One region of the Kitasatospora sp. NPDC058492 genome, then DNA from elsewhere that is predicted to be linked to it. Evidence: riboswitches for the same ligand, from Rfam matches in the RefSeq annotation. Region 1 holds a riboswitch; each other region holds the start of a gene.
The links. A riboswitch is a leader RNA that binds a small molecule or an ion and turns the genes downstream of it on or off. The one in region 1 is predicted to bind cyclic di-AMP.
Positions count from the first base shown of each region.

Region 2: linked by a shared signal. The riboswitch ahead of ACFWPI_RS23085 (transglycosylase family protein) and the one ahead of ACFWPI_RS38045 (transglycosylase family protein) in region 1 are both predicted to bind cyclic di-AMP.
Region 3: linked by a shared signal. The riboswitch ahead of ACFWPI_RS08590 (M23 family metallopeptidase) and the one ahead of ACFWPI_RS38045 (transglycosylase family protein) in region 1 are both predicted to bind cyclic di-AMP.

Region 1 is NZ_JBHXMU010000105.1:4,977-14,960, forward strand. It holds gene ACFWPI_RS38025 (Ppx/GppA phosphatase family protein) at 1-666, opposite strand, end outside; gene ACFWPI_RS38030 (DUF501 domain-containing protein) at 669-1,337, opposite strand; gene ACFWPI_RS38035 (septum formation initiator family protein) at 1,309-1,821, opposite strand; gene eno (phosphopyruvate hydratase) at 1,978-3,264, opposite strand; gene ACFWPI_RS38045 (transglycosylase family protein) at 3,516-4,433, opposite strand; cyclic di-AMP (ydaO/yuaA leader) riboswitch at 4,439-4,606, opposite strand; gene ACFWPI_RS38050 (cytochrome P450) at 4,817-6,124, opposite strand; gene ACFWPI_RS38055 (SDR family NAD(P)-dependent oxidoreductase) at 6,400-6,825, shown strand; gene ACFWPI_RS38060 (MazG family protein) at 6,843-7,871, opposite strand; gene mfd (transcription-repair coupling factor) at 7,963-9,984, opposite strand, start outside.
Region 2 is NZ_JBHXMU010000035.1:74,593-84,576, reverse strand. It holds gene ACFWPI_RS23115 (MFS transporter) at 1-746, shown strand, start outside; gene ACFWPI_RS23110 (TetR/AcrR family transcriptional regulator) at 1,006-1,584, shown strand; gene ACFWPI_RS23105 (helix-turn-helix transcriptional regulator) at 1,687-2,553, opposite strand; gene ACFWPI_RS23100 (ATP-binding protein) at 2,972-3,493, shown strand; gene ACFWPI_RS23095 (DUF397 domain-containing protein) at 3,867-4,130, opposite strand; gene ACFWPI_RS23090 (hypothetical protein) at 4,689-5,666, shown strand; cyclic di-AMP (ydaO/yuaA leader) riboswitch at 6,097-6,257, shown strand; gene ACFWPI_RS23085 (transglycosylase family protein) at 6,244-7,650, shown strand; gene ACFWPI_RS23080 (hypothetical protein) at 7,873-8,073, shown strand; gene ACFWPI_RS23075 (LacI family DNA-binding transcriptional regulator) at 8,145-9,164, opposite strand; gene ACFWPI_RS23070 (glycoside hydrolase family 13 protein) at 9,190-9,984, opposite strand, start outside.
Region 3 is NZ_JBHXMU010000009.1:20,005-29,988, forward strand. It holds gene ACFWPI_RS08570 (hypothetical protein) at 1-256, opposite strand, end outside; gene ACFWPI_RS08575 (sensor domain-containing protein) at 483-1,223, opposite strand; gene ACFWPI_RS08580 (GNAT family N-acetyltransferase) at 1,414-1,986, opposite strand; gene ACFWPI_RS08585 (hypothetical protein) at 2,029-2,991, shown strand; gene ACFWPI_RS08590 (M23 family metallopeptidase) at 3,053-3,886, opposite strand; cyclic di-AMP (ydaO/yuaA leader) riboswitch at 3,899-4,057, opposite strand; gene ACFWPI_RS08595 (alpha/beta fold hydrolase) at 4,399-5,226, shown strand; gene ACFWPI_RS08600 (TetR/AcrR family transcriptional regulator) at 5,323-5,892, shown strand; gene ACFWPI_RS08605 (PP2C family protein-serine/threonine phosphatase) at 6,113-7,243, shown strand; gene ACFWPI_RS08610 (SpoIIE family protein phosphatase) at 7,326-9,587, shown strand; gene ACFWPI_RS08615 (sensor histidine kinase) at 9,821-9,984, shown strand, end outside.

The DNA.
Region 1 (9,984 bases):
GGACACCGTGGTGACCGTCCCGGCCAGGCCCACCAGGGTGGCCGCGCCGCGCAGCGGGACGACCTCCTCGGCCTTGTCCAGCTCGGCCCGCACGTGCGCCCGGGCCGTCTCGATCTGCTCCGGCGAGGGCAGCTCGGCGCCACCGAAGTGCCGCTCGGTGAGCCGGACGCAGCCGATGTCCACCGAGCGCGCCGCCTGCACGTCCGCACCGCCCAGCACGAACTCGGTCGAACCGCCGCCGAGGTCGAACACCAGGTACGGCGCCGGGAACTGGCCGCCGGTCAGCTCCTTGGTGGCACCCACGAAGGACAGGTGCGCCTCCTCCTCGCCGCTCACCACCTCGGGCTCGACGCCCAGGATCGCGCGCACGCCCTCGACGTACTCGTCGCTGTTCTCGGCGTCCCGCGAGGCGCTGGTGGCGACGAAGCGGGTGCGCTCCGGGCCGACCCCGAACCCCGCGATGACCTCCCGGTACTCGCGGCAGGCCGCGAAGGTGCGGGCCAGCGCGTCCGGGTGCAGCCGGCCGGTCTGGTCCACGCCCTGGCCCAACCGGTTGATGATCATGCGGCGGTCGAGGTCGGTGATCTCCCCGGTGGCCGGGTCCAGGTCGGCGACCAGCAGCCGGATCGAGTTGGTGCCGCAGTCGATCGCGGCCACCCGGGTCATGCTCACGCGGACTCCCCGGGGTCGGACTCCTCGGCGGCCCGCTTCTTCGCGGCGCGCTCGGCGGCCTTCTGCTGCTTGGCCTCGATCACGGCCTGGTGGTCCTGCTCCTTGGCCCGGTTGCGGGCGACCCGCCCACCGGCGGCCTCGACCTCGGCCGGGGAGACGCAGGGGCCCTTGGCCCACCAGTCCTCCAGCAGGCCGATCGCCTCGTCGCCGAGCGGGTTGACGCCCTCGCCGGCCGCCAGCGAGTGGCCGACCAGCACGTGCAGGCACTTCACCCGGTCCGGCATGCCACCGGCGCTCGGGAAGCCCTCCAGCACCTCGATGGCGTCGCGCCGGGCGATGTAGTCCTCGTGCGCCTTCTGGTAGGCGGCGGCCAGCTCCGGGTCCTCGGCGAGCCGGGCGGTCTGCTCCTTCATCACGCCGTCCGCCTCCAGGGTGCCGATCAGCGAGGCGGCCTTGGGGCAGGTCAGGTAGTACAGCGTCGGGAACGGCGTGCCGTCCGGCAGTCGGGGGGCCGTCTCCACGACGTCCGGGTTGCCGCAGGGGCAGCGGTGCGCCACGCCGCGCAGGCCGCGCGGCACCCGGCCGAGCTGGGCGGCGATGGCGGCGACGTCGGCGTCGGAGACGGCGGGGTGGTTCTCAGTGGTCATGGGGGGAGGTGTCTCCAGCGGGGGACGGTGGGAGCGGACGGGGGGAGGCGGGGGCCGGGGCGGCGGCGTCGGTGGTGTCGGCGGCGTCGACCGAGTCCCAGATGCTGGCGTACCAGGGCTTGGCGGCCCGCGCCGAGCCGCCGGACGCGCCGTCGGAGGCGGCCGAGCCGGCGGCGGCAGCGGAACCGGTGGCGGACGCCGAGGGCCGGGCGGCGGCCGGACCGGCCGGATCCACCGCGATGTACGGGGTCTCCCCCGGCATCGCGTAGTGCAGCCGGGCGCGGGCCTGCGCCTTGACGTACTCGGGGTCCTGCCAGCGGGCCTTCTCCCGGCGCAGCTGCTCGACCTGCTGGCGGGAGCGGTCGGCCTTCGCCTGCTGGGCGGAGATCTCGGCGCGCTGGGAGATGAACTGCCGCGTCGGGTAGGCGAGGATCGCCACCAGCGAGCAGAGCACCAGGACGAGGACGGTCGCCCGGCTCGTGAAGCGAGGCCGGGCCGCCAAGCCCGGGATCCTCCAGCCTGCCATCTCCCGTTCCCCTCCTGGTCGCGACGGTGCCCCGCCGTCCACCCTACGGGGTGAACGGCGGGGCACCGGTCAGGCGTGCTCACCGGTCGGCGGAGCGACCGTGCTCGCCGCTCCGAGGAGCGGCTGTGCTTGCTACTCCGCGGAACGGAAGCGCGGGAAGGCGCCGCGGCCGGCGTACTCGGCGGCGTCGTCGAGGATCTCCTCGATGCGCAGCAGCTGGTTGTACTTGGCGACGCGCTCGGAGCGGGCCGGGGCGCCGGTCTTGATCTGGCCGCAGTTGGTGGCGACGGCCAGGTCGGCGATGGTGACGTCCTCGGTCTCGCCGGAGCGGTGCGACATCATGCAGCGGTAGCCGTTGCGCTGGGCCAGCTCGACGGCGTCCAGGGTCTCGGTCAGCGAGCCGATCTGGTTCACCTTCACCAGCAGCGCGTTGGCGGTGCCGGTCTCGATGCCCCTGGCCAGGCGGGCCGGGTTGGTGACGAACAGGTCGTCGCCGACCAGCTGGACCTTGTCGCCCAGCTTGACGGTCATGGCCTTCCAGCCGTCCCAGTCCGACTCGTCCAGCGGGTCCTCGATGGAGACCAGCGGGTAGGCGTCGACCAGCTCGGCGTAGTACTCGATGAGCTCGGCGGCGGAGATGGCCTTGCCCTCGAACTGGTAGGCGCCGTCCTCGTAGAACTCGGACGCGGCGACGTCCAGGGCGAGCGCGATGTCGCGGCCGGGCACGTAGCCGGCCTTCTGGATGGCCTCGGTGATGAGGTCCAGGGCCTCGCGGTTGCTGTCCAGGTTCGGCGCGAAGCCGCCCTCGTCGCCGAGGCCGGTGGACAGGCCGCGCTCCTTCAGCACGCCCTTGAGGGTGTGGTAGACCTCGACGCCCCAGCGGACGGCCTCGGAGAAGGACTCCGCGCCGATCGGGGCGATCATGAACTCCTGGATGTCGACGTTGGAGTCCGCGTGCGAACCGCCGTTGAGGATGTTCATCATCGGAACGGGCAGCACGTGCGCGTTCGGGCCGCCCAGGTAGCGGAACAGCGGCAGGTCGCTGGCCTCGGAGGCGGCGTGCGCCACGGCCAGCGAGACGCCCAGGATCGCGTTGGCGCCGAGCGAGGACTTGTCCGGGGTGGCGTCCAGGTCGAGCATGGCCTGGTCGATCAGGCGCTGCTCGGTGGCGTCGTAGCCGACCAGCTCCGGGCCGATCTGCTCGATGACGGCCAGGACGGCCTTCTCCACGCCCTTGCCGAAGTAACGGTTCTTGTCACCGTCGCGCAGCTCCAGCGCCTCGAAGGCGCCGGTGGAGGCACCCGACGGGACAGCGGCACGACCGGTGCTGCCGTCGTCGAGGCCGACCTCGACCTCGACCGTGGGGTTGCCACGCGAGTCGAGAATCTCACGGGCTACGACGACATCGATGGACGGCACGAGGCATCTCCTTGCGGAAGCAGGGTCCGGCTGACGTTGGGTGCTGCCGGCGGGACGATTGCGGAGTCGTTACGACCAGAGCCTAACCGCCCCGGCCCCCGGGGCCGCGCTGGCCTCGGTCCCGTCTCAGCGTGTGGCCCCGCTACCCACCAGTAGTTCACCTGCTTGCCTGATCGAAGCGGGCGAATACGGGGGAATGCGGGCGAAGGGGGACGGCGCCCGTCCCCCTTCGCCCGCAGGGCGCGGGCCGCTCAGCCGAGGTGCAGCACCTGGCCGGGCATGATCAGGTTGGGGTTGCCGCCGACGGTGCCGCGGTTGCCGTCGTACACCGACTGCCAGCCGCCGGACACGCCCTGGGCGGCGGCGATCGTCGACAGCGTGTCGCCGGCCCGGACGGTGTAGTCGTGACCGCCCTGCGCGGCGGCGGGCTGCGCGGCCGGGGCGGACTGCGCGGGCTGCGCGGCGCGGGGCGCGTACTGCGGCTGGGCGGCGGGCTGGCCCGCGTACTGCTGGTAGACGCTCTGGTGGCTGGTCCAGTACCAGGCGCCGTTGTTCTGGTACCAGTACACCTTCGCGTCGGCGTCCCAGCCGGCCTTGCCGGAGAAGCCCTGGGTCTGCGGCTGCGTCTGCTGCGGGGCCTGCTGGACGGGCTGCTGGGCGGCCGGCTTCGGGGCGGCCTGCTGGACCGGCTGCTGGGCGGGCTTCGGGGTCTGCGCCTGCTGGGTCGGCTTGGCGGCGGACTGCTTGGCGGGCTTGGCGTCCGTGGAGGTGTCCACGGAGGCCGGGGCGCCGCCCTTGCTCAGACCGGCCTTCTGGGAGCAGACGGGCCAGGCGCCCGGGCCCTGCGAGGCCAGCACCTTCTCGGCGACCGAGATCTGCTGCGCCTTGCTGGCCTGGTTGGCCTGCGGGGCGTAGGAGGTGCCGCCGTACGCCTTCCAGGTGCTGGGCGTGAACTGCAGGCCGCCGGAGAAGCCGTTGCCGGTGTTGATGCTCCAGTTGCCGCCGCTCTCGCACTGGGCGACGGCGTCCCAGGTGGAGGCCGGGGCGGCGGAGGCGCCGGTGGCGGTGAGGAGCGGCATCGCGAGTCCGACGCCGGCCACACCGGCGACGGCGATGGCCTTCTCGGTCTGGGTGCGACGACGGTGGCGGCCAGTTCCAACGAACAGCATGACGAGGTCCCTCTCCGCACGCCTGCGAGGTGAGCTGTCGGGTTCGGACCGGGAGGTGGCCCGGCCGCCGAAAGCGGAAACGATTCCGCTCGGGCGGCTTCACCCCAAGCCGTTGGGGAACGGCAACAAACCTGGTTCCCCCGCCCCTGCCCAGGGTCTGGTCGGTTTCCCGTGACGCGGCGGGCAGGATTCGGCGTTCCGCGCACGAGGTCCGCAGCTGCGAACTCCAGGGAGAGTAGACAGATCATCAGACCAATAACAAGCTCATATCACCGATATCACACACAAATTACGGCGCGTGGTCAATCGCCTACCAACGGCGGCGGTATGTCCGGATTAATGCGGGTTCAGACCCGGCTCCACGACCCGCCGGAGACGCGCCGTCAGCGTGTCGGAGCGTCGGCCGGCGTGACCGGCGCGTGCGGAGAGCGGGCCTCCGGAGTGAATTCGACCGGGAGTTCCCGCAGGCCACGCATGATCAGGCCGCCCCGCCAGCGCAGGTCCTCCGGGTTTTCCACGAGCCGCAGGTCCGGCAGCCGGGAAAGCAGCGTGGTCAGTGCGCTCCGCCCCTCCAGGCGGGCCAGCGGGGCGCCGATGCAGTAGTGGATCCCGTGGCCGAAACCCAGGTGCGGATTGTCCGTGCGGGCCAGGTCCAGGGTGTTCTCGTCCGCGAACCTGGCCGGATCGCGATCCGCCGCGGCCAGCACCACCAGCACCGGATCGCCCACCGGGATGTCCACCCCGCCGATCGACAGCGGCCGCGTCGCGAAGCGCCACGTCGCCATCTCCACCGGCCCGTCGTAGCGCAGGAGTTCCTCGATCCCGGTGTCCAGCAGCGCCGTCTCGCCGCGCACCACCGACTCCTGCAGCAGCCTGCGCTGCTCCGGGTTGCGCAGCAGCGCGTACGTGCCGTTGCCGATCAGGTTGACGGTCGTCTCGAACCCCGCGAACAGGAGGATGAACGCCATCGCGGCGGCCTCGTTCTCGTTCAGGTGCTCGCCGTGGTCGCTCGCCCGGATCAGGCCCGAGATCAGGTCCTCGCCCGGATCCGCCCGCTTGCGGTGGATCAGCTCCAGCAGGTACGCCCGCATCCGCTTCACCGCCCGCCCCACGCCGCCGCGTTGGCCGCCTCCGTGGCCCGGCTTCGTGTGTCGCAGCATCATCCCGGCCCAGTCCCGGAAGTCGTCCTGGTCCTCGGCCGGCACGCCCAGCAGGTCGCAGATCGCGTAGATGGGGAGCGGGAACGCGAACTCGTGGATCAGGTCCGCCGAACCGCGCTGCGCGAAGCCGTCGATCAGCCGGTCCGTGAGCTGCTGCACCCGCGGCTCGAACTCCGCCACCCGGCGCGGCGTGAACGCCTTCGACACCAGCCGGCGCAGCCGGGTGTGGTCCGGCGGGTCGATGTTCAGCAGATGCGTCATCAAGTCCGCCTGGCGCTCCCCCGGAATTCCCACCCGCCCGGTGCGGTGCGCCTGCTCGCTGTGGTGCGCCGGGTTCTTCGACAGCCTGCTGTCCGCCAGCGCCTGCCGCGCGTCCGCGTAGCGGGTCACCAACCAGGCCTCCACCCCGCTCGGCAGCGTCGTGCGGTGCACCGGGGCGTGCTCGCGCAACCAGGCGTAGGCGGGGTACGGATCGGTGGCGAACTCCCAGGTGAAGAGCTGCGGGGCGGCGGGGTCGGGCTGCACTGGCATGCGTCGACCGTATCCGGTGGGTCGGGGCCGCACCGCCTCCGGCGGCCGCGACCGGCGGAGCCGGATCGTCGACACCCGGCGGACGGCCCGCCAACGCTCCGTGGACGCCTCGTGGACGGTCCGTGGACAGCTCTTGGACAGCTCTTGGCCGGGCGGCGGGCGTGACCCTGGTCACCTGAGGGGTAATCCCTGTTGCGGAGGGTCAGGACCTGCCTACGATCCTCCGCAGAAATCGTGGGCGCCGGTGCGGTGTCGCCCACAGGGAGGAGCAGACCATGCGGGTCAGCGGGTCAGTCGTCGTCATCGCGGTACTCGACGGCGGATCGGGAGCCGAGCTCGCCCGCCGGTTCGCCGCCGCCGGAGCCGCCGGAGTGCTGATCGCCGACCAGCGGGCCGGCGTCGCCGAGGACCTCGCCACCGAACTCGACCGGCCGGGCTGCCCCGTCGTCGGCGTCGGCGGCGACATCCGCCGCCCCAGCGACATCGCCGCCCTCGTCGACACCGCCGAGAAGCACCTCGGCCCCATCGACCTGTTCTGCGTCGCCGGCCCCGACGGCGAGCGGATCGTCTCCCTCGCCGAACTGCCCGCCCGCCTCGACCTCGAACGCCTCGCCGAACTCCTCGCCCTCGTCGGCGAGGCCATCGGCGAAGTCGTCCCCCGGCAGCGGCGGCCGATCGAGAACACCGCCACCGCCGCCTGAGGCCCCGCCCGGGCCCGCTACTCGCCGACCGGCTTGAGGCCCTCGGCCGCGCGCACCGCGTCCCGGTAACCGCGCGCGGCCGAGCGCAGCGCCGCGTCCACGTCCACCCCGGCGTCGTGCGCCCGCTGGGCCACCGCCAGCAGCAGCCGGCCCGCCGACTGCGCCGTCAGCTCCGCCGGCAGCGCGTACGGCTCGTCCGGCACGCCCGCGAAGCCCGCCCGGCGCACCCGAGACACCAGCTTCGCCGCGTACGCCAGCGACGGCAGCCCGGCCGGCACGCCGTCCAGCACCGACTCCCGGTCCGCCTTCTCGGCCGCCTTCAGCTGCTCCCAGTTCGCCTCCACCTCGGCGGCGCCCTCCGCCTCGACGTCCCCGAACACGTGCGGGTGCCGGTACATCAGCTTCTCGACGATGTCACCGGCCACGTCGTCGATCGAGAACGCCTCCTCCGGGTGCTCCTCGGCGATCCGGGAGTGGAAGAACACCTGGAGCAGCACGTCGCCCAACTCCTCGCGCAGCGTCTCCCGGTCCCCCTCCTCGATCGCCTCGACCAGCTCGTACGCCTCCTCGACCAGGTACTTCACCAGGCTCTCGTGCGTCTGCTCGGCGTCCCACGGGCAACCGCCCGGCGAGCGCAGCCGGTCCATCACCGACACCAGGTCCAGCAGCCGCGCCCCCGGCAGGTCGTACGACCCCGGCAGCACCTCGATCTCCGGCACCTCACCGGCGTGCTCCACCGCCAGCCGCGCCAGCGCGTCCGTCAGCCCCGGATCCCCGTCCGGGCTGCCCAGCCACACCGTCGGCCCGGCCCCGCCCGGCTGCCCGGTCAGCAGCCGCGCCAGCGCCGGCGCCGACCCCGCCGCCACGACCTCGACCTCCACCCCGGCCTGCCGCACCGCCGCCACCTGCGGATGCCCCGCGTCCGCCGCCAGCACCCGCCCCGCCGACCGCAGTGCCTCCCACGCCGGCCACGCCAGCAATCCGGGGGCCACCCGGTGGGTGGTCGTCAGCAGGATCAGCTTCGCGTCCGGAACATTCGTCGTCACACCCCGAACCTACCCGCCGCCCGCCCGGGACGGGGACGGGGCGGGCGGCGGGCCCGACGGGACCCGCCCCTCCCGCCGGGCCTCGCGGGCGCTACTTCTTCGACCCCGCCAGGTCGTCGAACATCGCCGACAGGAACTCGCTGCACCAGCCCAGCAGCTCCCGCCCGACCAGCGGCTTGCCGCCGATCCGCCCGGTGCTCGGCCGCGGCACCAGCAGCTGCTGGGCGGCCGCCTTGACCTGGCTGCGCGGGTAGAGCCGGTTCAGCCGCAGCTGCTGGGACTCCCGCAGCTCCACCGGCCCGAACCGGACGTTGGCCCCCTGGAGGGTGATGTCCGCGATGCCGCACCGCCGGGCGTACAGCCGCAGCGCCGCGACCAGCAGCAGGTTCTCCACCGGCTCGGGCAGCTTGCCGTAGCGGTCGACGAGCTCGCCCCGGACCTGCTGGATGTCCGCCTCCGAGTTGACCGCCGCGATCGAGCGGTACGCCTGCAGCCGCAGCCGCTCGCCGGGCGCGTAGTCGTGCGGCACGTGCGCGTCGACCGGCAGCTCGATCTTCACCTCCAGCGGCTCCTCCTCCGGCTCGCCGCCGTTCGCCAGCGACTCGCGGAACTCGGCCACCGCCTCGCCGACCATCCGCATGTAGAGGTCGAAGCCGACGCCCGCGATGTGCCCGGACTGCTCGCCGCCGAGCAGGTTGCCGGCGCCGCGGATCTCCAGGTCCTTCATCGCCACGTACATGCCGGCGCCCATCTCGGTGTGCTGGGCGATGGTGGCCAGGCGCTCGTGCGCGGTCTCGGTGAGCGGCTTCTCCGGTGGGTACAGCATGTACGCGTAGCCGCGCTCGCGGCCCCGGCCGACCCGGCCGCGCAGCTGGTGCAGCTGGGAGAGGCCGAAGGTGTCCCCGCGCTCGACGATCAGGGTGTTGGCGTTGGAGATGTCGATGCCGGACTCCACGATCGTGGTCGACACCAGGACGTCGAACTCCTTCTCCCAGAAGTCGACGACGACCTTCTCCAGCTGGTTCTCCCCCATCTGCCCGTGCGCGGTGGCGATCCGCGCCTCGGGGACGAGGTCCTTGAGCCGGGCGGCCGCCTTGTCGATCGACTCCACCCGGTTGTGGATGTAGAACACCTGCCCCTCGCGCAGGAGTTCGCGACGGATCGCGGCCGAGATCTGCTTCTCGTCGTAGGGGCCGACGAAGGTCAGCACCGGGTGCCGCTCCTCCGGCGGGGTGGTGATGGTGGACATCTCGCGGATGCCGGTGACGGCCATCTCCAGGGTGCGCGGGATCGGCGTCGCGGACATGGTGAGCACGTCGACGTTGGCGCGCAGCTTCTTCAGCTGCTCCTTGTGCTCGACGCCGAAGCGCTGCTCCTCGTCGACGATGACCAGGCCGAGGTCCTTGAACCTGGTCTCGGAGGAGAACAGCCGGTGGGTGCCGATGACGACGTCCACCGAGCCCTCGAACAGGCCCTCCAGCACGGCCTTGGCCTCGCTGTCGCTCTGGAACCGGGAGAGCGCCTTCACCGACACCGGGAAGTTGGCGTACCGCTCGGCGAAGGTGGAGAAGTGCTGCTGCACCAGCAGCGTGGTCGGCACCAGCACCGCCACCTGCTTGCCGTCCTGCACCGCCTTGAACGCGGCGCGCACCGCGATCTCGGTCTTGCCGTAGCCGACGTCGCCGCAGATCAGCCGGTCCATCGGGACGGACTTCTCCATGTCGGACTTGACCTCGGCGATGGTGGTCAGCTGGTCCGGCGTCTCCGCGTACGGGAAGGCGTCCTCCAGCTCGCGCTGCCAGGGGGTGTCCGGGCCGAAGGTGTGGCCGGGGGCGGCCATCCGGGCCGAGTACAGCTTGATCAGGTCGGCGGCGATCTCCTTGACCGCCTTCTTGGCCCGCTGCTTGGTCTTCGCCCAGTCCGCGCCGCCGAGCCGGTGCAGCGTCGGGGCCTCGCCGCCGACGTACTTGGTGACCTGGTCGAGCTGGTCGGTCGGCACGAACAGCCGGTCGCCGGGGTGGCCGCGCTTGGCCGGGGCGTACTCCAGCACCAGGTACTCGCGGGTGGCGCCCTGGACGGTGCGCTGCACCATCTCGACGTACCGGCCGACGCC
Region 2 (9,984 bases), on a different contig from region 1:
CCTTCCTGCTGGTGGAGAGCCGCACCGCCCACCCACTGGTCCGGCTCGGCATCTTCCGCAACGGCTCGGTCGCCCGGGCCAACGTGATCGCCTTCGCCATGGCCGGCGCGTACGGCGGGTTCCAGTTCGTCGTCACCCTCTACCTGCAGCACCTGCTGGGCTGGTCGGCGCTGCAGATGGCCCTCGGGCTGCTGCCGGCCGGCGCCTTCATCGCGCTCTCGGCACCGTTCATGGGCCCGATCGTGGACCGCTTCGGCACCGGCCGGCTGCTGCCGATCGGCCTGCTGGCCCTGGTCGGCGCGTTCGCGCTGTTCCTGCGGCTGGACGAGCACAGCTCGTACGTGGGTCTGGTCCTGCCCTCGATGCTGCTGCTCGGCGTGGGCTTCGCGCTGGCCTTCCCCTCGGTGAACATCGCCGCCACCGACGGCGTGGGCGACGACGAGCAGGGCCTGGCCTCCGGCCTGGTCAACACCGCGATCCAGGTCGGCACCGCGGTGGTCCTGGCCGGCGCGACCGCGATGATCACCGCCGGCAGTGCCGGCGGCGACAGCCCGCAGGCGCAGTTGGACGGCTACCGGCCGGCCCTGGTGTTCGTCGCGGCGGTCGCGCTGTTCGGCCTGCTGATCGCCGCGGTGGGCGCCCTGGTCGACCGGCGGCGGAAGTCGGCTCCCGCGCCGGTGCCGGACTACGATTACCCCTCGGTCGGGTCGAGCGCGGCGCGGACCGAAGTCCTGACCAACCGCTGACCGTCGACCGCCGCCCGGGCCGGCCCCGGCCCCCGCCGTCGGACAATGGCGCCGGCTCCACCAAACCCCCGTTTTGGTGGAGCCGGCCGTCTTCGTACCGGGCGCCCGAGCGGCGCCCACCGGCGCGCGGTTTCACGGTGCGACTACCGGCTCCGCCAGTATATTGGCCCGGAGCCAACGAACGTTCGGAGCAGACACGATGGCACCTCGCGGGGATTCGGTCAATGAGGAGATGCGGCAACGCTCCCGTCGGCGCATCATGCGAGCCACCGTCGAACTGGTCGACCGGCACGGATACGCGGGCACCACGCTGACCGACATCGCCGAGCGGGCCGGGCTCGCGCGCGGCCTGCTCTCGTACTACTTCGACGGGAAACGGCTGCTGATGCAGTCCGCGACGCACCGGATGATGCACCAGTCGCTCTCCGGCGCGCTCGCCGAGCTGACCCCGGACGCCACACCGGCGGCCCGGCTGGCCCGCGCGATCGACGCGGTCCTCACCCTCGCCCTGGAGCACCCGCGGGTGATGCGCTCGCACCTCGCGCTGATCCTGGACCCGGACTCCGGCGCCTTCGTCCAGGACCCGGAGCAGCAGCAGCTCGGCGCCATCCTCCAGGGTCTGCTGCTCGACTGGGGCGCGCCGGACCCGGCCGCCGAGCACGCGGTGCTGCGCAGCGCGCTGATGGGCGGCTGCATCGGGGTGCTGCTGCCGGGCGCCGAACTCCCGCTGGCACTGATCCGAGCCGACCTGTTCCGCCGCTACGACCTGCCCTGGGAGTTGGGCACCCCGCCGCAGGCACTGCCGCCGGAACGCGAACGGCCGCCGGCCCGCGGCTGACGGCGGGTGGACGGCGGCTCGGTGCCCGGGCGACCGATCGCGGGCCGCCGGACCCGTACGCTCTGCTGAGAGCTCCCCTCAGCACTCCTCTCAGCGCTCTTTTCAGCGCTCCTTGAGGATCGAGGCCAGCAGGTCCACGGTCCGCTCGGGCGTGAGGCTGTCCACGCAGAGCCGCTCCATGACCTGGATGTACGCGTCGACGTCGTCCCGCTTGTCGAGGTACAGCGCGCTGGTGAGCTGCTCCAGGTAGACGACGTCCGCGAGGTCCTGTTCAGGGAAGCGCAGGATCGTGAACGCCCCGGACTCCCCCGCGTGCGCGCCGAATCGGAACGGCATCACCTGGATCACGACGTTGGCCTGCTCGGCGACGTCGATCAGGTACTGCACCTGGCCGCGCATCACCTTGGGCCCGCCGACGGGGCGGCGCAGCGCGGCCTCGTCGATCACGGCCCACAGCCGCGGGCTGGCGCCCTCGGTCAGCAGCTTCTGGCGACGCAGGCGGAGGCTGACCCGCCGTTCGATCTCCTCCTCGCTGACGACCGGCCGACTCTGTCCGAAAACCGCCCGTGCGTACTCCTCGGACTGCAGCAGTCCGGGGATGAACTGCACCTCGTAGGTGCGGATCAGCTGGGCGGCCTCCTCCAGGCCGACGTAGGTCTGGAACCAGCCCGGCAGCACGTCGTTGAAGCTGTGCCACCAGCCGGACTTGTTGGCCTCGCGGACCAGCCCGAGCAGTGCCTCCCGCTCCAGGCCGTCGTCCACGCCGTAGAGGCTGAGCAGGTCGGCGACGTCGCGTTCCTTGAAGCTGACGCGGCCGAGTTCCATGCGGCTGATCTTGGACTCGGAGGCCCTGATCGCGTAGCCGGCGTCCTCGCGCGTGATGCCGCGCGTCTCACGCAGGCGACGCAGCTGAGACCCGAGGAGGATCCGGCGGACCATCGAGCCGCCGCCCGGCTGAACTGTGGTCATGCGGTCGAAACCTCCACCTAGGGCAAACAGCGCACAGTCTGCCATCAGTTGAGCGCTCACGGTGCCGATACTGACGGATGTTCCTATCAGTTCCACACTCCACACACCAGGATGCACGTGCATCCGGCGCTTGCATATGCCAATAGTGCGACTGCACGTGAATCGACTCTTGCATCTGCAGTGAGCGCACACCACCATGGTGCACGTGCACCTGCACATCCCTGGCAATCCCGCGGGCTCCGCGTCGACCCCACGCGCGACTCCGTGCACCGACCCGGCAGCGTTCCCCCGCGCCACCGGGGGATCGTGTGCGCGCGCGCTGGTCGAGGGGGCGGCCGAGCGGCCGAGCGAGTCGGAGGTGACCGGCATGACCCCGGCGGGTCCAGCCGTGTCCGCCCCCTTATGGGAGGAGCTCTTCATGAGCACCGGTACGGCTTTGGCGGTTGACCCCCATGTGGTCACCTGTACGCTCGCTCCTCGCTTCGAAGCCGTCAGAACCGCGCGCGACTTCGCCAGAACCTCTCTTCAGCGCTGGGGCCTGATGGAGCTGTTCGACGACGTCGCGCTGGTGGCCTCGGAGCTGGTGACCAACGCACTGCGGCATGCGATCGGCGCACGGCCCGACCCTGCGGGTGGCGCCCAGGGCGAGTACGACTTTCCCATACAGCCGACCCCCGAGGGCCGGCTGCCGATCCGAATAAGCCTGGTCCACCGCTCTCCCCAGGTGGTCTGCGCGGTGAGCGACCCGAGCTGCATCGGCCCGGTCGCCCGGGAGGCGGACTTCGTCGCCGAGTCCGGCCGCGGACTGCACCTGGTGGAGTCCTTCAGCCGCTCCTGGGGTTGGCACCCGCTGGGCAGCGGCAAGGTGGTCTGGGCCCTGTTCGAGGCGGAGCCGGCCACCGGTTCCGAACTCGGTGGACGGCACCGGCGCTCGGCCTAGCGCCAGGCGGCGCGCGGCCGGCCGAGGGAGGCCCCGGGAGGACCGCACCCCGGGCTCCGCGGGGCGGCTCGACGGGCCTGGCGCAGGTGCGCCACGGGCTCCGGCTCAGTCCTCAGGACGATTCCCACGACGATTGCCGGGCCGGCCCCCCGGACGAGCCGGCCGGACTGACGGCCGGACACCCCGGCGGCCCGACCCCCGTCCGGGCCCCCAACCGTGCGCGGGACCACCCGCCGCGCCTGCGCGCGGTCGGCCGCGAGAGCGCCCGTCGGGAGAGCGCCCGTCGCGTGGCCCCGGACCGGCCCCGGACAAGACAAAGGCCGTCGCGGTGTCAGCACCCACGACGGCCCCCCGATGGCAGGACGGCGGCCGGTCAGACCGCCAGGTGGTCGAACTCCCCGTCCTTGGCCCCCAGCAGCAGGGCGGCGATCTCGGCCCGGGTGTAGATGAGCGCCGGCCCTTCCGGGAAGCGCGAGTTGCGCATCGCCACATCGCCCCCCGGCAGGGCCGCGAACTCGACGCAGTTCCCCTGGGAGTTGCTGTGCAGGCTCTTCTGCCAGAGAACCCCCTTGAGGTCGGCGGCCGCCATCCCGTTGTAGGTGTCGTACGAGCCGTGCGTGTCCTGCGAGTCGTGCATAGAAATCTCCCGAAGAGCTCCGGAGTGGTCGTCCAGCGCGGCGCTCCCGGCACCCGCCGAACGAACGGACCGGCCCCGTACCGGCCCGGCACAACGCCTCACTTGACGCGATGATAGCTGCTGTGCACGTGCATCAGCACGGGACATTGCAGGTGCACGAGGCCTTTCACCGGCAGTTCCGAACTCTTCACGGGCCCTTCTCCTGACGGTACGTAAACGGACATAGCCGAGTGAATCGCCGGATTCTCGATAACCGGCCGTGAGCGGTTCCCCGCTGAATGTTGATCTTCAGACGCCCGGAGTCGCGCTGCCGTGACGCTCCGTCAGGCGACCTCCTGGCTGTGAGACATCTCACGCGCCACACAGGCAACTCGACGCCCCGTCGGACACGTGAGGGCTACGAGCGGTGATCGCTCGAAGGCTGGGTGAGATATGTCCGGATTGCGGGCAACCGCCCGGACGGACACGGCGGGAACGCGGCACACCCGCCATGACCACGTGAAACTCGAACGGCAGCCGAATGCAGGCCTGACGGGCCGATGTCCTACGATCTCCGGCATGAGCACCGCAGCCATCCCGGGCGCGCCACTGCCCGTCCGCACTCCAGGCTCCCGTGCGCGGGGGCGCCACCGCCGCCCCGAGCGCCCCGAGATCCCGGCCGGCTCCCCGGCCCTGGTGCTCGCCGTGCCCGCGACCGCCGGGCCCGAGTCCCGCTCGGTCGTCGAGGAGCTGCTGTCGATCGTCCGCAGCGAGCAGAGCGGCATCCAGACCGCCGTCGGCTACCTCCCGGGCGAAGCCGCCCAGGGGGTCGACAGTGACGACCGCACCGTCGCCGAACTGCTGGCCATGGCCGCCGAGGCGGGCCTGCCCGCGCCGGTCCTGGTGCCGCTGGTACCCGGCCCGCACGGATTCCTGACCGAACTTCACGCCCTCGCCGCGGAGTACGGAGCCCCCGTCACCGACGTGCTCGGCCCGCACCCGCTGCTCGCCGAGGCCGTGCACGTGCGCCTGTCCGAGGCCGGCCTGGCACGCGCCGACCGGGCCCGGCTGTTCGCCATCGCGACCGCCGCGGACGGCGTCGTGCTGACCACCGTCGGCGGCGAGGAGGCCGCTGCCGCGGCCGGCATCACCGGTGTCCTGCTGGCGGCCCGGCTGGCCGTCCCGGTCGTGCCCGCCGCGCTCGACGTGCCGGGCTCGGTCGCCGCGGCCGTCAACCACCTCAAGGAGACCGGCTCCCAGCGCCCGGCGCTGGCACCGCTGGTGATCGGGCCGGAGGCCGACTCCGAACTGCTCGCCACGGCCGCCGAGGAGACCGGCTGCCCGTCCGCGGCGCCGCTGGGCGCCTACCCGACGGTCGGCCAGCTGATCGCCGCCACCTACCTGGCCGCGCTGCCGGCACCCTCCCCCGAGGCCCTGTCGCAGGCCGAGGCCGAGGCGGCGGAGGCCGCCGAGGGCGCGCACGCCGACCACTCCGGCCGGGGCGGTCACGCCGCCCACGCCGCTCGCACCGCCACCGAGGACTCGGCCGGCCAGTAGCGGTCACCGCACGCGTGAAGGGCCCGGAACGGCTACGTTCCGGGCCCTTCCTGCTTGCCCCGTAAGGGAGTTAAGGGGCGAATAGGCGTGATGTCCGTTCTATCCGCATTTGTTCGCCGCCGCTCGATCCATCCCCCGACGGCCACAGTGTGGACGCACCTCCTTCTCGGCGGGCGGGCCCTGGGGGACCCGACCCGCCGTCACCCGCCTCCTGAAGCACAGACAGTTGTGCACGCCCTTCGCGGCATTGCCGGAAATCGGCCATTTTCGATCATGGCGAGCGAGGGGAACGACCGTTCTCGCCAAACCGTGATGCGCGTCACAGGTGTTTGCAGTTTGAACTTAAGTCTGCTTAACGTGCTCCCCGTTCGTGGCCACACGAACCCAGTTCATCCGCGACGCCGAGTCCTGCCGTCGGATGTCCTGGCAGCGCGAAAACGCACCACGGCAGGAGCGGGGGACCCACAGGTAAGTCGCCCCGGACCGTTCCCCGGAACGATCCAGGGCTAGGGGTGAAGCCGCGCCCACAGCGCGGCCGGGCAACTCCAGCCCGAATCCGACAGCTCACCTCGCAGGCGTGGGAGAGGACTGCGTCTTCATGCTGCCCACCAACGGCACCCGTCTGTCCAGTCGTACCCGACGCGTGATCGCCGCCATCGGCGTCGCGGGCGTCGGCCTCACCATCCCCTGCCTCACCTCCGGCACCGCCTCCGCCGCCTCCGTCGCCACCTGGGACAAGGTCGCCCAGTGCGAGAGCACCGGCAACTGGAGCATCAACACCGGCAACGGCTTCTACGGCGGCCTGCAGTTCACCTCCAGCACCTGGGCCGCCTTCGGCGGCACCGCGTACGCCCCCCAGGCCAACCAGGCCACCAAGGACCAGCAGATCGCCGTCGCCGAGAAGGTCCTCGCCTCGCAGGGCCCCGGCGCCTGGCCGGTGTGCTCGGTCCAGGCCGGCCTGACCAAGGGCGGCACCCCGGCCACCGTCGACACCTCGGCCGGCTCGACCACCGGCTCGGCTGCCAGCTCGACCGCCACCAAGCCCGCCGCGAAGCCGGCCACCCCGGCCACCCCGGCCGCCAAGCCCGCACAGAGCCAGGCCCCGGCCACCCCGGCCGCGAAGCCCGCCAAGCCGGCCGCACCGACCCAGGACCAGGCACAGGCCCCCGCCGACTCCGCCAACGGCACCTCGGCGCAGAAGGGCCAGAACCAGGCCCAGAACAGCGCCCAGCCCCAGGGCGACGACTACACCGTCGCCTCCGGCGACTGGCTGTCCTCGATCGCCGACAAGCACAACCTCCAGGGCGGCTGGCAGCGGCTGTACGAGCTCAACCGCGGCACCCTGACCGAGGGTCCGGACACCATCTACCCGGGCCAGCGCCTCTCGTTCAAGGACGGCGGCCAGGCCCAGCAGTCGGCTCAGACCGACCAGTCCGGCTCGGACTTCACCTGGTTCGACCGCTCGCAGAAGTCCGGCCAGACCTCCAACGGCGCCGCCGTGAACGCCAAGCCGACCGCCCAGCCGCAGGCCCCGGTCCCGGCCCCGGCCCCGGCCCCGGCCGCCAAGCCGGCTTCCAAGCCGGCCGCCCAGGCGCAGACCCCCGCTCAGGCCCCGGCCGCCACCGGCAGCATGGCCGCCGCGGTCTCCTTCGCCCAGTCGAAGGTCGGCCAGGCGTACGTCTACGGCGGTACCGGCAACGGCGGTTGGGACTGCTCCGGCCTGACCCAGGCCGCGCTGCGCGCCGCGGGCGTCTCCGTCCCGCGCGTCGCCGCCGACCAGGCCGCCGCCAGCACCCGCGTCTCGCTGGACAGCCTGCAGGCGGGCGACCTGCTGTTCTGGTCCAACAACGGCCAGAACTCCGGCGTCTACCACGTCGCGATCTACATCGGCGGCGGCCAGTACGTCGAGGCCGCCAACCCGAGCTCGGGCGTGCGCCTGCAGACCGTCGCCAACTGGGCGCCGGACTTCGCCGGCCGGGTCTGAGCACGACCCGCGGGTGACAGCTGACAACTGACGGCTGACAGATAACAGATTTCAGATAACAGATTTCATCATCTGTTATCTGTCAGTCGCCGCCCGCCCCGGCGGTCGCCCGGCGCCGCAGGAAGGCCGCCGGCAGACCGCCGGGCAGGACCGCCCGGGGCCATGGTCAAAGCCCGCCCCCAGCGGGCATGCTGCTGCTCCGGCACCCGAGGAGGAGTCACCATGGCCCAGGTCACCGTCACACTCGACGCCAACCTCGCGATCGACGCGATGATGCTCTCCGGCACCAAGAACCCGCAGGACGTCGTCGAACTCGTCCTGCGCGACTACCTGGCCCGCGGCCGCCGCACCGAGACCCGCACCGGCGACGCCACCGACGGCCAACGGCTCACCGAGAGCCGCCCCACGGACCACGAGGGCTGACCCGGCACCCGGGCGGCACGCAACGGGCCCCGGAGAGCAACCGCTCTCCGGGGCCCGTCCGTTGACCGTCCTCAGCGCGCGCAGGCCCCCGTGGAGCCACGCATGACCAGCTCCGGCTGGAACATGAACTCCCCGCGCTGGACCGCGTTCCCGCCGACCTCCTCCAGCAGCGCGTCCACCGCCGCGGTCGCCATCGCCTCGACCGGCTGGCGGATCGTGGTCAGCGGCGGCTCGGTGAAGGCGATCAGCGGCGAGTCGTCGAAGCCGACCACCGAGACATCGTGCGGCACCGACAGTCCACGCTGCCGCACCGCCCGGATCGCCCCGAGCGCCATCATGTCGCTGCCGCAGACGATCGCCGTGCAGCCCTTGTCCAGCAGTGCGCCGGCCGCCGCGTGCCCGCCCTCCACGCTGAACAGCGTGTGGTGGACGAGTTCCTCGGCCTCCTCCTGGCTCCGTCCCAGCACCTCGCGCATCGCCGCCGTGAAGCCCTCGATCTTGCGCAGCACCGGCACGTACCGCCGCTGCCCGACGGCCAGCCCGATCCGCTCGTGCCCGAGTTCGGCCAGGTGCTGGACGGCCATCCACATCGCGGCCCGGTCGTCCGGCGAGATGAACGGCGCGTCGATCCGCTCGCTGTAGCCGTTGATCAGCACGAACGGCACCCCGCGCCCGGTCAGCCGGGCGTAGCGGTCGTGGTCGGCGGTGGAGTCGGCGTGCAGCCCGGAGACGAAGACGATGCCCGCCACACCCCGGTCGACCAGCATCTCGACCAGTTCGTCCTCGGTGGACCCGCCCGGCGTCTGGGTGCACAGCACCGGGGTGTACCCGTGCCGGCTGAGCACCTGCTCGATCACCTGGGCCAGTGCGGGGAAGATCGGGTTGCTCAGCTCCGGCGTGATCAGCCCGATCAGGCCGGCGCTGCGCTGGCGCAGTCGGGTCGGCCGCTCGTAGCCGAGCACGTCGAGCGCCGCCAGCACGGTCTGCCGGGTGGCGGCGGAGACGTTCGCCTTGCCGTTGAGTACGCGGGAGACGGTGGCTTCGCTGACCCCCGCCTGCGCCGCGATGTCTGAGAGTCGCGCCGTAGTCACGGTCCCAGAGCCTATTGCAACCACGTCAGACCGCCCACCAGCCGGTGCTGTCCGGCGCGAGCACCGTCTCGCCGCCGTCGACCACCAGCTCCACCGAGGAGAGCAGCAGCTTTCCGGGCGCCGCTATCCGGACCGGCTCGTCCGTGGCGTTGACGGTGCAGACGAAGGAGCCGCGGCGGAACGCCAGGGTCCCCTCGGGGCCCTCCAGCCACTCCACGGCCGTCCCGGCGCCGAGGTCGTCCTGGGAGCGGCGGACGGCGAGCGCGCTGCGGTACAGCTCCAGGGTGGACGCCGGGTCGCCGGTCTGCGCCTCGACGCTCAGCGCGGCCCACTCGGCCGGCTGCGGCAGCCAGGACGGCCCGCCGGCGACCGGGCCGAAGCCGTACGGGGCCTCGGTGCCGGACCACGGGATCGGGACGCGGCAGCCGTCGCGGTAGCCGTCCTGCCCGGCCTTGCGGAAGAACGACGGGTCCTGGCGGACCTCGTCCGGCAGGTCGGTGACGTCCGGGAGGCCGAGTTCCTCACCCTGGTAGATGTACGCGGAGCCGGGCAGCGCGAGCATCAGCAGGGTGGCGGCGCGGGCGCGGCGCAGGCCGAGCTCGCGGTCGCCGGGGGTGCGGATCTGGGTGCCGAGGCCGGGCGGGTTGGCGAAGCGGGTGGCGTGCCGGGTGACGTCGTGGTTGGACAGCACCCAGGTGGTGGGGGCGTCGACCGGGCGCATCGAGTCGAGCGAGACGTCGATCACCTCGCGCAGCGCGGCGGCGTCCCAACCAGCGCCCAGGTACTGGAAGTTGAAGGCCTGGTGCAGCTCGTCGGGGCG
Region 3 (9,984 bases), on a different contig from region 1:
CCAGCGCGTGGGCCGCGACCTCGGGTACGGGGAGCGCGTACGCCGGGTCGGCGGCGATCACCCGGCAGCCGAGCCGACGCGCCTCGGCGGCCAGGCCGGCCGCGCCGCCCGGGCAGTCCAGCACCGGGCCCGGCAGCGCGGCGAGTTGGGCCCGGGTGAGGTCGAACAGGTCGCAGTACTCGTCCAGCGGGCGGGAGGTGACCAGGATGTCCCGACCCAGGGCGCCCGGGTCGGCGGGAGTGCGTGCGGCGGCCACCCGGCCATCCGAACACGGGCCGGCCCCGCCCGCATCCGGAGCACGTCCGGGGCGCGGGCGGGGCCGGTGAGGCGGGCGGGGCCGGGGAAGCGGGCGGGGCCGGGAAGGCGGGCGGGGCCGGGGAAGCGGGCGGGACCGGGGAAGCGGGCGGGGCCGGGAAGGCGGGCGGGACCGGGGAAGCGGGCGGGGCCGGGAAGGCGGGCGGGACCGGGGAAGCGGGCGGGGTTCAGCGGCCGAGCAGGCCCTGGGCGGCGGCCCGGTTCACGTTGGTCAGGCCGCGGACCAGCTGCGCGGTGAGGATGATGAGCAGCACCCCGGCCAGCGAGAAGCCCGCGATCTGCCAGGCCCCCTCGACGTAGTAGACGTGCTGGACGTTGCCGCTGTCGTAGAAGTCGAAGACCCGGTACCCGCGCCAGGAGGTGAAGGCCGGGAAGACCCACTGGTAGAGCGGGTACAGCGCCATCGCCCAGCCGAGCAGCAGGAACACCAGCGACAGGGCGAAGCTGAGGACCGCCCACGGGAACATCACCACCTGGTAGAACGCGGCCTTCCACCCGGCCGGGTCCGCCAGCCGCGCGGTGATCGCCCCCCAGGTGCCCGGGCGGGTCTGGCGCACCGGCGCCGGGGCGGGCACGTCCAGGGCCAGCATGCCGCGCACCCGGGCCCGCTCCATCCGGCCCATGCCGCGGGCGACGGTGGTCAGGAGGGCGAGCACGGGCAGGCCGAGGACGGTGACGAAGGTGCCGACCCCCATGCAGAACAGGATGATCGAGACGGAGAAGCCGATGACCGACAGCGGCAGGCCGGTGAGCGTGTAGCCGATCTCGCGGTAGTAGTGCTTGGAGAACGGCGCCCGCCAGACGGCCGGCGGCTCCTCGGTCCGGTGGGCCCGAGCGGGACGCGGGTCGTCGCCGTAACCACCGAGGACGTCCCACTCGCGGTCCTGCGTGCTTCGGCTGATGCTCATGTCCCGGCCCCGGTCCCTCGTTCTCGGCTGCTGATGGCATCAGTCTGGTCGAACGGCGGGCCGGGGAGGATCCGGAGGCCTGGCGGATCGGGGGTGGGGTTAACCCCCCGGGCCTGACCTGACAGGCCTGCCCCGGGTCCGCGCCAGATGTCCGCGCCAGATGTCCGCGCCGGACGTCCGCGCCGAAAGGTCAGCCGGTCGCGCCGGTCCACTCGTCGGCGAGCAGCGAGTACAGGTACGAGTCGGACCAGGCGCCGCCCTTGTACAGGTCGTGCCGGACCCGCCCCTCCAGCTGGAACCCGAGCCGGAGGAGCACCTTGGCGGAGGCGGCGTTGTCCACGTCGACCCGGGCCGCCAGCCGGTGCACGCCGAGGGCCTCGAAGGAGAGCTCGCAGAGCAGGCCGGCGATCTCGCCCGCGTAGCCGCGGCCCCAGACGTCGCGGCCCAGCACGTAGCCGAGGTGGGCGGAGCGGTGCTTGCCGAGGGTGAGGGAGGCGTGGGCGATCGGCGTGGCGTCCACCGGGTCCTCGGCGTCGTCGCGCCGGGTGACGGCCAGCCGGTAGGTGTCCCGCTCCGGCGCCATCGCCTCCTCCAGGTAGAGCTCGATCTGGTCGGCGCAGGTTTCGCGGTCGCGCGGCTCGAAGGGGAGGTAGCGGGTGACCTCCGGGTCGCCGAACAGCCCGTGCAGCGCGTCCACGTCGCCGGGGGTGTGGTGATACTCGCGGATGGCCAGCCGGGGGCCGGTGAGTCGTACGGGGACCATGGCAGCCGACCCTACTCCCGGCCAGCGGTTACCGTTCGAGCTATGAACGACGAAGACCTGCGGCTCGCCCCGCGCACCAGGGCCGCCGACCTGCTCGCCTGGGCGGCGGAAGAGGACCGCACCCCGGTGGCCGAAGCGCCGCTGCGCGCGGTGCTGGCCCTGCTGGAGCTGGGCGAGGGCAGGATGCACGACGGCTGGCCCGAACTGACCTCGAACGCGGTGGAGCACCTGCTGTACGAGCGGCTCCACCTGTACGTCCAACCCGAACCGGAGGCGGACCCGTTCGCGTACGGCGCCGCCGTCCGGCTGCTGACCGACCACCAGCGGGCCGCCAAGCGGCTCAACGCCAAGCGCCAGGAGCGGCTGCACGCCGAGGCCGAGTGGCAGGGCGAGGTCGCGGCCGGGCTGCTGCGCCGCGCCGACCTGGTGACCTGGCCCCGGCTGTACGCGCTGCTGCTGCACGCGTACGGGGCGGACGTCACGGATCCGGAGGCGGTGCGGGAGTGGCTGACCGGCTTCCGGGAGCTGGCGCAGGAGGAGCGGCTGGCCAGGTTCGCCGCACTGGCGCAGACCGGCTGGCTGGACGAGGTGGACGAGCAGGGCTGGAGCCCGACCCGGGTGATCTCGGTCGGCATGGCCACCGACGGCGCGCGCCGGCTGCTGGAGCAGGGCCTGATGCGGCGCAGCTACCGCAACCTGACCGAGCTGACCGCGCTGGGGCGGCCGATGCCGGACGAACTGGCCGGGGACTTCGGGGCGTTCGAGGAGGCGGCGGTGGAGGCCGCGCTCGACCTGTACGGGGAGTGGACGGTGCCCGGGCTGCCGCGACTGCTGGTGGAGGAGTTCCCGGACCTCGCGCCGGAGCCGGGGCAGGAGGAGATCGACGCGTACCTGGCGGGGCCGGCGCAGGAGGAGTTCGACGCCCGCCTGGAGGAGCTGGCGGGATCGGCAGTCCCGGCGGACCAGGCAGACCCGACGGACCCGACGGACCAGGCTCGGGAGTGACGCGGCGAAGCCCCGGCCGCCGGTGCCTTTCGGTTCCGGCGGCCGGGGCTTCGCGGGTGCGTCAGGGGTTGAGGCCGCGCTGCTGGAACCAGGTCTCCGGGTCGACGGGGGCGCCGCCACCGGGGCGGACCTCCACGTGCAGGTGCGCGCCGGTGACGTTGCCGGTGGCGCCGACCTTGCCGATCTGCTGGCCGGAGCCGACCTTGCCGGAGCCCTTGATGATCGAGGAGAGGTGGCAGTACCAGATCTCGGTGCCGTCGGGCAGGGTCTCGACGATCCGGTAGCCGTACGAGCCGGACCAGCCGGCCGAGGTGATGGTGCCCTGGCCGACCGCGTAGACGGGGGTGCCGGTGTCGGCGGCGAAGTCCAGGCCGGTGTGCAGGTGGGCCCAGTAGCGGGCGCTCTGGCCGTAGTGGGCGGTGAGGTGGTAGTCGCGCACCGGCAGGGTGAGGGCGGCGGCCTTGGCCCGCTCGGCCTCCTCGGCGGCCCGCTTGGCCTCGGCCTCCTTGGCGGCGGCCTTGGCCTCCGCCTCCTTCGCGGCCTGGACGCGGGCGTCCTCCTCGGCGGCGGTGCGCTGGCTGTCGGCCTGCAGCTGGATGCGGGCGGCGAGCGCGAGGCCGGGGTCGGCGGAGAGGGCGACCGGGGTCTCGTCCGGGGTCTCGATGGCGGGGGCGGCGGCCGGGGTGGCGGAGGCGAAGCCGGTGGCGCCCAGGGTGGCGGCGACGGCGGTGACGCCGAGCAGCGGGGAGGTCCCACGGACCTGACGCGGCATCCGGTGCCGGTTGGTCTCGGCGTCCGGGCCCGCGTACTCGGGGCCGTCCGGGCCGGGGTGGTCGAGGAGCCGGGTACCTGCTGCGAGGCCGGCCGGGTGTGCCGGGGTGTGCGTCGACGCCACGGAGGCGCGCTCCTTTCCTTCCTTCGCGCCTACCGGGTTAGCTGACGGGTTCGGAGCAGGAAGGTCTCCTACGGCTGGGCCGGAGCCCCGCCGATTCACCCCAAGGAACGTGGTTCCCCGGCTCCCTGACCTGCCCGGAGGCCGGTCGGCGGGATTAGGCGACGGCGCACGGTGCCGTCTGGGTACGGCGTTGAGGACCGCGCTGCGTTATCAAACGTTAATCCTAGGAGGCCCTGATTCCAAGCCGTTCGCCCGGGACGACCGGAGACGGACGGGGCACTCTGGGACGCGAAGGGCGTTTTGTCCCCCTTGAGCCCCTTGGGCACGCTTGAACACCATTGACGCCACCTCACGTGATCGGACGTCAACGGACGGCCCTTCATTCAGGCACTCACCACCGACCTCCCCCGCCCCACAGGGTGCGAAGGCTTGACGGCTAAGGCTATTAGCCTTAGCTTTATGGCTATCGGCAGCACGCCGAAGCCCGCACCGGCAGCCCCCGGAGGCCCACCATGAACGCCACCAGCGCCCCCACCACCCAGTACCTCGACGTCACCGGCGGCCGCCTCGCCTACGACGACACCCGGCAGGGCGACGGCGCCCCCGTCGTGCTGCTCCCCGGAATGCTCGACACCCGCGCCGCCTACCGGCACCTCCACCCGCTGCTGGCCGCCGCCGGCCGCCGGGTCATCACCATGGACCTGCGCGGCTTCGGCGAATCCTCGATCGTCTGGGACGACTACTCCCCCGCCGCCATCGCCACCGACGTCCTCGCCCTGCTCGACCACCTCGGCATCGGCCGCGCCGTCCTGGTCGGCAACTCCTACACCGGCGCGACGGTCGTCAAGGCCGCCGGCGACGCCCCCGAGCGGGTCGCCGGCATCGCCCTGATCGACGCCTTCGTCGAGAACCCCCCGCCCGGCGCCCTCATGCGCGGCGCCCTCCGCGTCATGGGCACCCTGACCGTCCACTCGCCCGCCTTCTGGGGCCTCTACCACCGCAAGCTGGCCTACCCGGGCGCCAAGCCCGCCGACTTCGACACGTACGTGGCCGGACTCGTCGCCGCCATGCGCACCCCCGGCCGCAAGACCGCCACCCGCGGACACGTCAGCGGGGACTCCGCGCCCGTCGGCTGGACCGCGGCCGTCCGCTGCCCCTCGCTCGTCATCATGGGCAGCAAGGACCCCGACTTCCCCAAGCCGGAAGCCGTCGCCGACCGGCAGGCCGCCGCGCTCGACGCGCGGAAGGTCATGATCGACGGATCCGGGCACTACCCGATGGCCGACAACCCGCAGGCCACCGCCGGCGCCCTGCTGCCCTTCCTCGCCGAACTCGCCTGAGCCCGCCCACCCCGTCCGCCCACGTCAGCCCCGCCCCCACGCGCCGCCCCGCCCCGCCCCGCCACGTACGCCTTCCACCGACGGAGAGCCCACACCATGCCCCGAGTAGGACTCACCCCCGAGCAGGTCGTCGACCACGCCCTCGCCCTCATCGACGAGCAGGGCGCCGACGCCCTCACCCTGGCCGCCGTCGCCGCCCGGGCCGGGGTCGCCACCCCGTCGCTGTACAAGCACGTCAGCGGCGGCCTCACCGAACTGCGGCGGCTCATCGCCGTCCGGGTCACCGAGGAACTCGCCGACCGGCTCGCCGAGGCCGCCGTCGGCCGCAGCGGGGACGACGCCGTCGCCACCGTGCTGCGTGCCTACCACGCGTACGCCACCGAGCACCCGCACCGCTACAACGCCCTCCCCCAGGCCCCGCAGCCGGACGACGACCTCACCCGCGCGGCCGGTCGGCTCGTCGGGGTGATCATCGCCGTCCTGCGGGAGTACGGCCTCGACGGCGCGGAGGCGATCCACGCCGCCCGCACCGTCCGCTCCGTCGCCCACGGCTTCGCCTCCCTCTCCATCGGCGGCGGCTTCCAGCTCGCCGAGGACCTGGCCACCACCCAGAGCCGCCTCATCACCCTCCTCACCACCGGCCTCCGCACCTGGCCCACCCCCTGAGACGCCGGCCACCGCACCGACCGCGGCACGACCCGCCCGGCCTCCCGCGACGGCGGAACGGCCAGCGCCCCGGGTGACACATGCGCGAGAAGTCGGCCCCGCCGACTTCCCGTGCGGCGGGCAGGCAGCGGCCTGGGGGTGGTGGGGGTGGACGGGTTAGTGTGGCCGGGCTGACTGGTGGTCATGACAGGGGACCGCCGACCCCTTGGCGGAGGTCCACGTGCCCGCACCGATAGCGAGGGCACGGCGGTGGTATCTGCGGCTGCTGGACGGGAACGCCCGGGCGGCGCGGTACGCGCTGGGGGTGCTGCTCGGAGTGACGGCGGTGCTGAGCGTCCTGCCGATCGTGCTGCCGTACAGCTGGCCGCCGTCGGCGCTGGTGCTGCCGCTGGTGGTCGGCGGGCTGCTGTTGCGGCGCGGGCAGCTGCTGGTGCTGGTGTGCGCGGCGCTGGCCGGCGGGGTGCTGGGGGCGGTGGTGCGGGATCCGCTCGGGGTGCGGATCGGGGTGACGCTGGTACTGGCCGCGACCGCGGTGACGGTGCTGGCCGCGAACCGGTTCCGGCACCGGCTGGGTCTGCGCGGGACGCAGGGCGATTCGATGCTGCTGGAGCTGGCCGAGCACACCCGGGCACTGGCCCGGCTTCCGGAGCGGCTGCTCGACTGGCACTTCGACAGTGCGCTGGCGCCGGCCGGCGACACCTCGTTCTCGGGTGACTTCCTGCTGTGCGCGCACCGCCCCGAGGAGGATCTGCTGGAACTGCTGCTGGTGGACGTGTCGGGCAAGGGCAGCCGGGCGGCGGCCCGCTCGACGCACCTGTCGGGCGCGTTCGCGATGCTGCTGGGGCGGGTGCCGCCGGAGGCGTTCCTGCCGGCGGCCAACGACCATCTGGTGCGGATGGGCTGGGAGGACGACTTCGCGACGGCGGTGCACCTCGCGCTGCGCCCGGCGACGGGCGACTACCTGCTGTTCAACGCCGGCCATCCGGCGCCCGCGCAGTTCCGCCGGGCGGACGGCGGCGGCTGGGCGCGGTCGGGGCACGGCGGTCCGGCGCTGGGGCTGGTGTCGGGCGCGCTGTACCCGGCGGTGTCGGGGCGGCTGCGGCGGGGCGATTCGCTGCTGCTGTTCAGTGACGGCCTGGTGGAGGTGCCGGGTCGGGACCTGGACGAGGGGGTGGGCCGGCTGCTGGCGGCGGCCGAGCCGGTGGTGCGGCCGTGGCGGACGCAGCAGCAGCTCACCCGGGGTGCGGCGGAGCGGCTGGTCCGGACGGTGGCGCGGGACGCGGCGGACGACCGGACGCTGGTGCTGGTGCGCCGTCTGGGTCACCATTCACCCGCTTCAGCACCCACTTGAGAAATAAGGTATGAAGAATTAAGTGCCCGTTCGGGCACCCAGAGGGCACCCACCCCCCGAGAGCGGAAAGGCCGGGTATCCGATGGACCTGACCTCGCCGTGGGTTCCCCCCTCCGAGGACGAGAGCCGGACGCCGCGCAGCAGTCCCACCGCCCGCAGCCCCATGCGCTGCGTGCGCTTACTTCTCGGCTGCACCAGCGCCGCCGAACTGCTCGGCACCGTCCTCGCCGAGGGGCCGGGCTGGATCACCGGCGAGGGTTCCGCGCTCTACCTACTGGATTCCGCCGGAATGCTCCGGCTGACCGCCTCGCACGGGCTGCCGGACTGGGCCCACGAGCGCTACAGCATCGTCGATCCGGCCGGTGACCTCCCCGCCGCGATGGCCCTGCGGTTACGCCGCCCCTACCTGCTCAGTCCCGAGCACACCAGCGTCGACTACCCGAACAAGAACGCCGGCATGGGCACCGGCATGGTCGCCGTGATCGCCCTGCCGATGGTCGTCGACGAGCGGCCGGTCGGCGTCCTCGCCCTCGCGCTGGCCCACCGGGGCACCGTCCCCCGCCGCGACCTGGACGTCCTGGAGACCATCGGCGAGGCCTGCGCCCACCGGCTGTCCCACCTGCTCGACCACGCGGACGCCCGGATACCCCAGGACCCGGCCGGGGCGCCGCCGGACGGGGCCGGCAGCCTCCCCGCCGGGCTGGCCCACCCGATGCTGTCGCTCGCCGTCCGGGCGGCCGGGCACGGCGCCTTCGAACGCGATCTGGTCACCGGCGAGAGCTACTGGGACGCCGCGGCGTTCCGGGTCACCGGCCAGCCCGCCACCGCCGACGGCTCCGCCCCGGAGCTGGACCGGATCGTCCACCCGGAGGACCTGCCGGACGTGCAGGCGGCGCTCGCCGAATCGCTCACCACCGGCGGGTGGTACCGGATCGGGTACCGGGTACTGCGCGGGGGCGGCAGGGTGGCGCGGATCGAGGAGACCGGCGAGGTGATGCTGGACGTCCACGGCCGGCCGGTCCGGGTCGCCGGGCTGCTCTCCGACCGGGGCCAGGGCCGCGGCCGGGACCAGGGCCGGGAACACCCCGGGCAGCAGCCCGAGGAGCAGTCCACCCCGGCCGGGGCCCGGACGGCGCTGCTGCTCGCGCTCACCCGGTCGCTGTCGCGGGCGGTGACCGTCCGGGACGTCACCACCGCCGTCACGGACGTCGCCCGCCCGGCGTTCGGCGCCGCCAGCATCGTCCTGGACCTGGTGGACGAGGGCCGGCTGCTGCCCGTCTCGCACACCGTGTACGGCGGGCCCAGGCGCACCGAGCTGACCCGGCTGGCGGACCTCTCCGAGAACGTGATGCAGCACGCGCTGACCCGCTCGGCCCCGCTGTTCAGCGAGCCCGGCCCGGAACGGGGCCGGCACGGCCCGCTCACCCCGGCCTCCTGGGCGGTGCTGCCGCTGGTCGCCTCCGGGCGGCAGGTGGGCTCCTGCCTGATCACCTTCTCCGCCGAGCGGGCGTTCGGCCGGGAGGACCGCACCCTGTACTCGGCGTTCGCCGGGATCCTGGCGCAGTCCCTGGAGCGGGCCCGGCTGTACGACACCCACCACCACCGCGCCACCGAGCTGCAGCGCGCGATGCTGCCGCGCACCCTGCCCCGGCTGCCCGGGATCGCCAGTGCCGCCCGCTACCTGCCGAGCACCGAGGGCATGCAGATCGGCGGCGACTGGTACGACCTGCTGAGGCTGCCGGACGGCCGGATCGGGCTGGTGATCGGCGACGTCCAGGGCCACAACGCGGAGGCGACGGCGGTGATGGGCCAGCTGCGCAGCGGCCTGCGGGCGTACGCGACGGACGGGCACGATCCGGCCGCCACGCTGGCCCGGACCAGCCGGCTGCTGACCGAGCTGGACACCGACCTGTTCGCGACCTGCCTCTTCCTGGCCCTGGACCCGGCCGACGGCGCGCTGACCGCGGCCCGGGCCGGGCATCCCGCGCCGGTGCGGATCGCGGACGGCAGGGCCGTCGAGCTCGATCTGCCGGGCGGGCCGCCGCTGGGCGTGGACCCGGGGCAGCCGTACCCGCTGACGGTCGGCCGGCTGGCGGTCGGCGAGACGCTGCTGGTGTACACCGACGGGCTGGTCGAGGACCGCGAGGAGGACTACGACGAGTCGGTGCAGCGGATGCTCGGCGGGCTGGAGCTGTGGGCCCGGCAGACCGGCCCGACCCGGGTCGGCGCGGCGCCCGCGCTGGAGCGGCTGGCCGACCTGCTCACGCTGAACGTGACCGAGCGGCGGTCCCGGCCGGACGACGTGGCGCTGTTGCTCCTGCACCGGACGTCGCCCCTTCCGTAACACCGTGCACACGTTCCCCACACATCCCAGGACGTGACTCGGCCATCTCCCGCCCGGCCCGGCCGACGCGCCGCAGGCGCCCCACCGGGGACGAACGTCCTCGGGCCGCCCGGATCGCGGTCGAACGGCGCCGGTTTGACGCCGTATTGACTGGATATTGACGAGATCCGGTCACTTGGCGAGATCCGTTCACACCTTCGTAGGATCATCACCCTAGAATTCGCGGCGTGACGATGACTCAGTGGTGCACAACGGCAACCGGCGTACTCGCCGCCCTCGCCCTCGTGGCCACCGCCCGGTACCGCGCCGTGTCCGTCACCCAGCGCCGCCGCGCCGACCGGCTGCGACGCGACCTCGCCCGGCTCCAGGAGCAGCTGGGCGCCGAACTCTCCCGCCG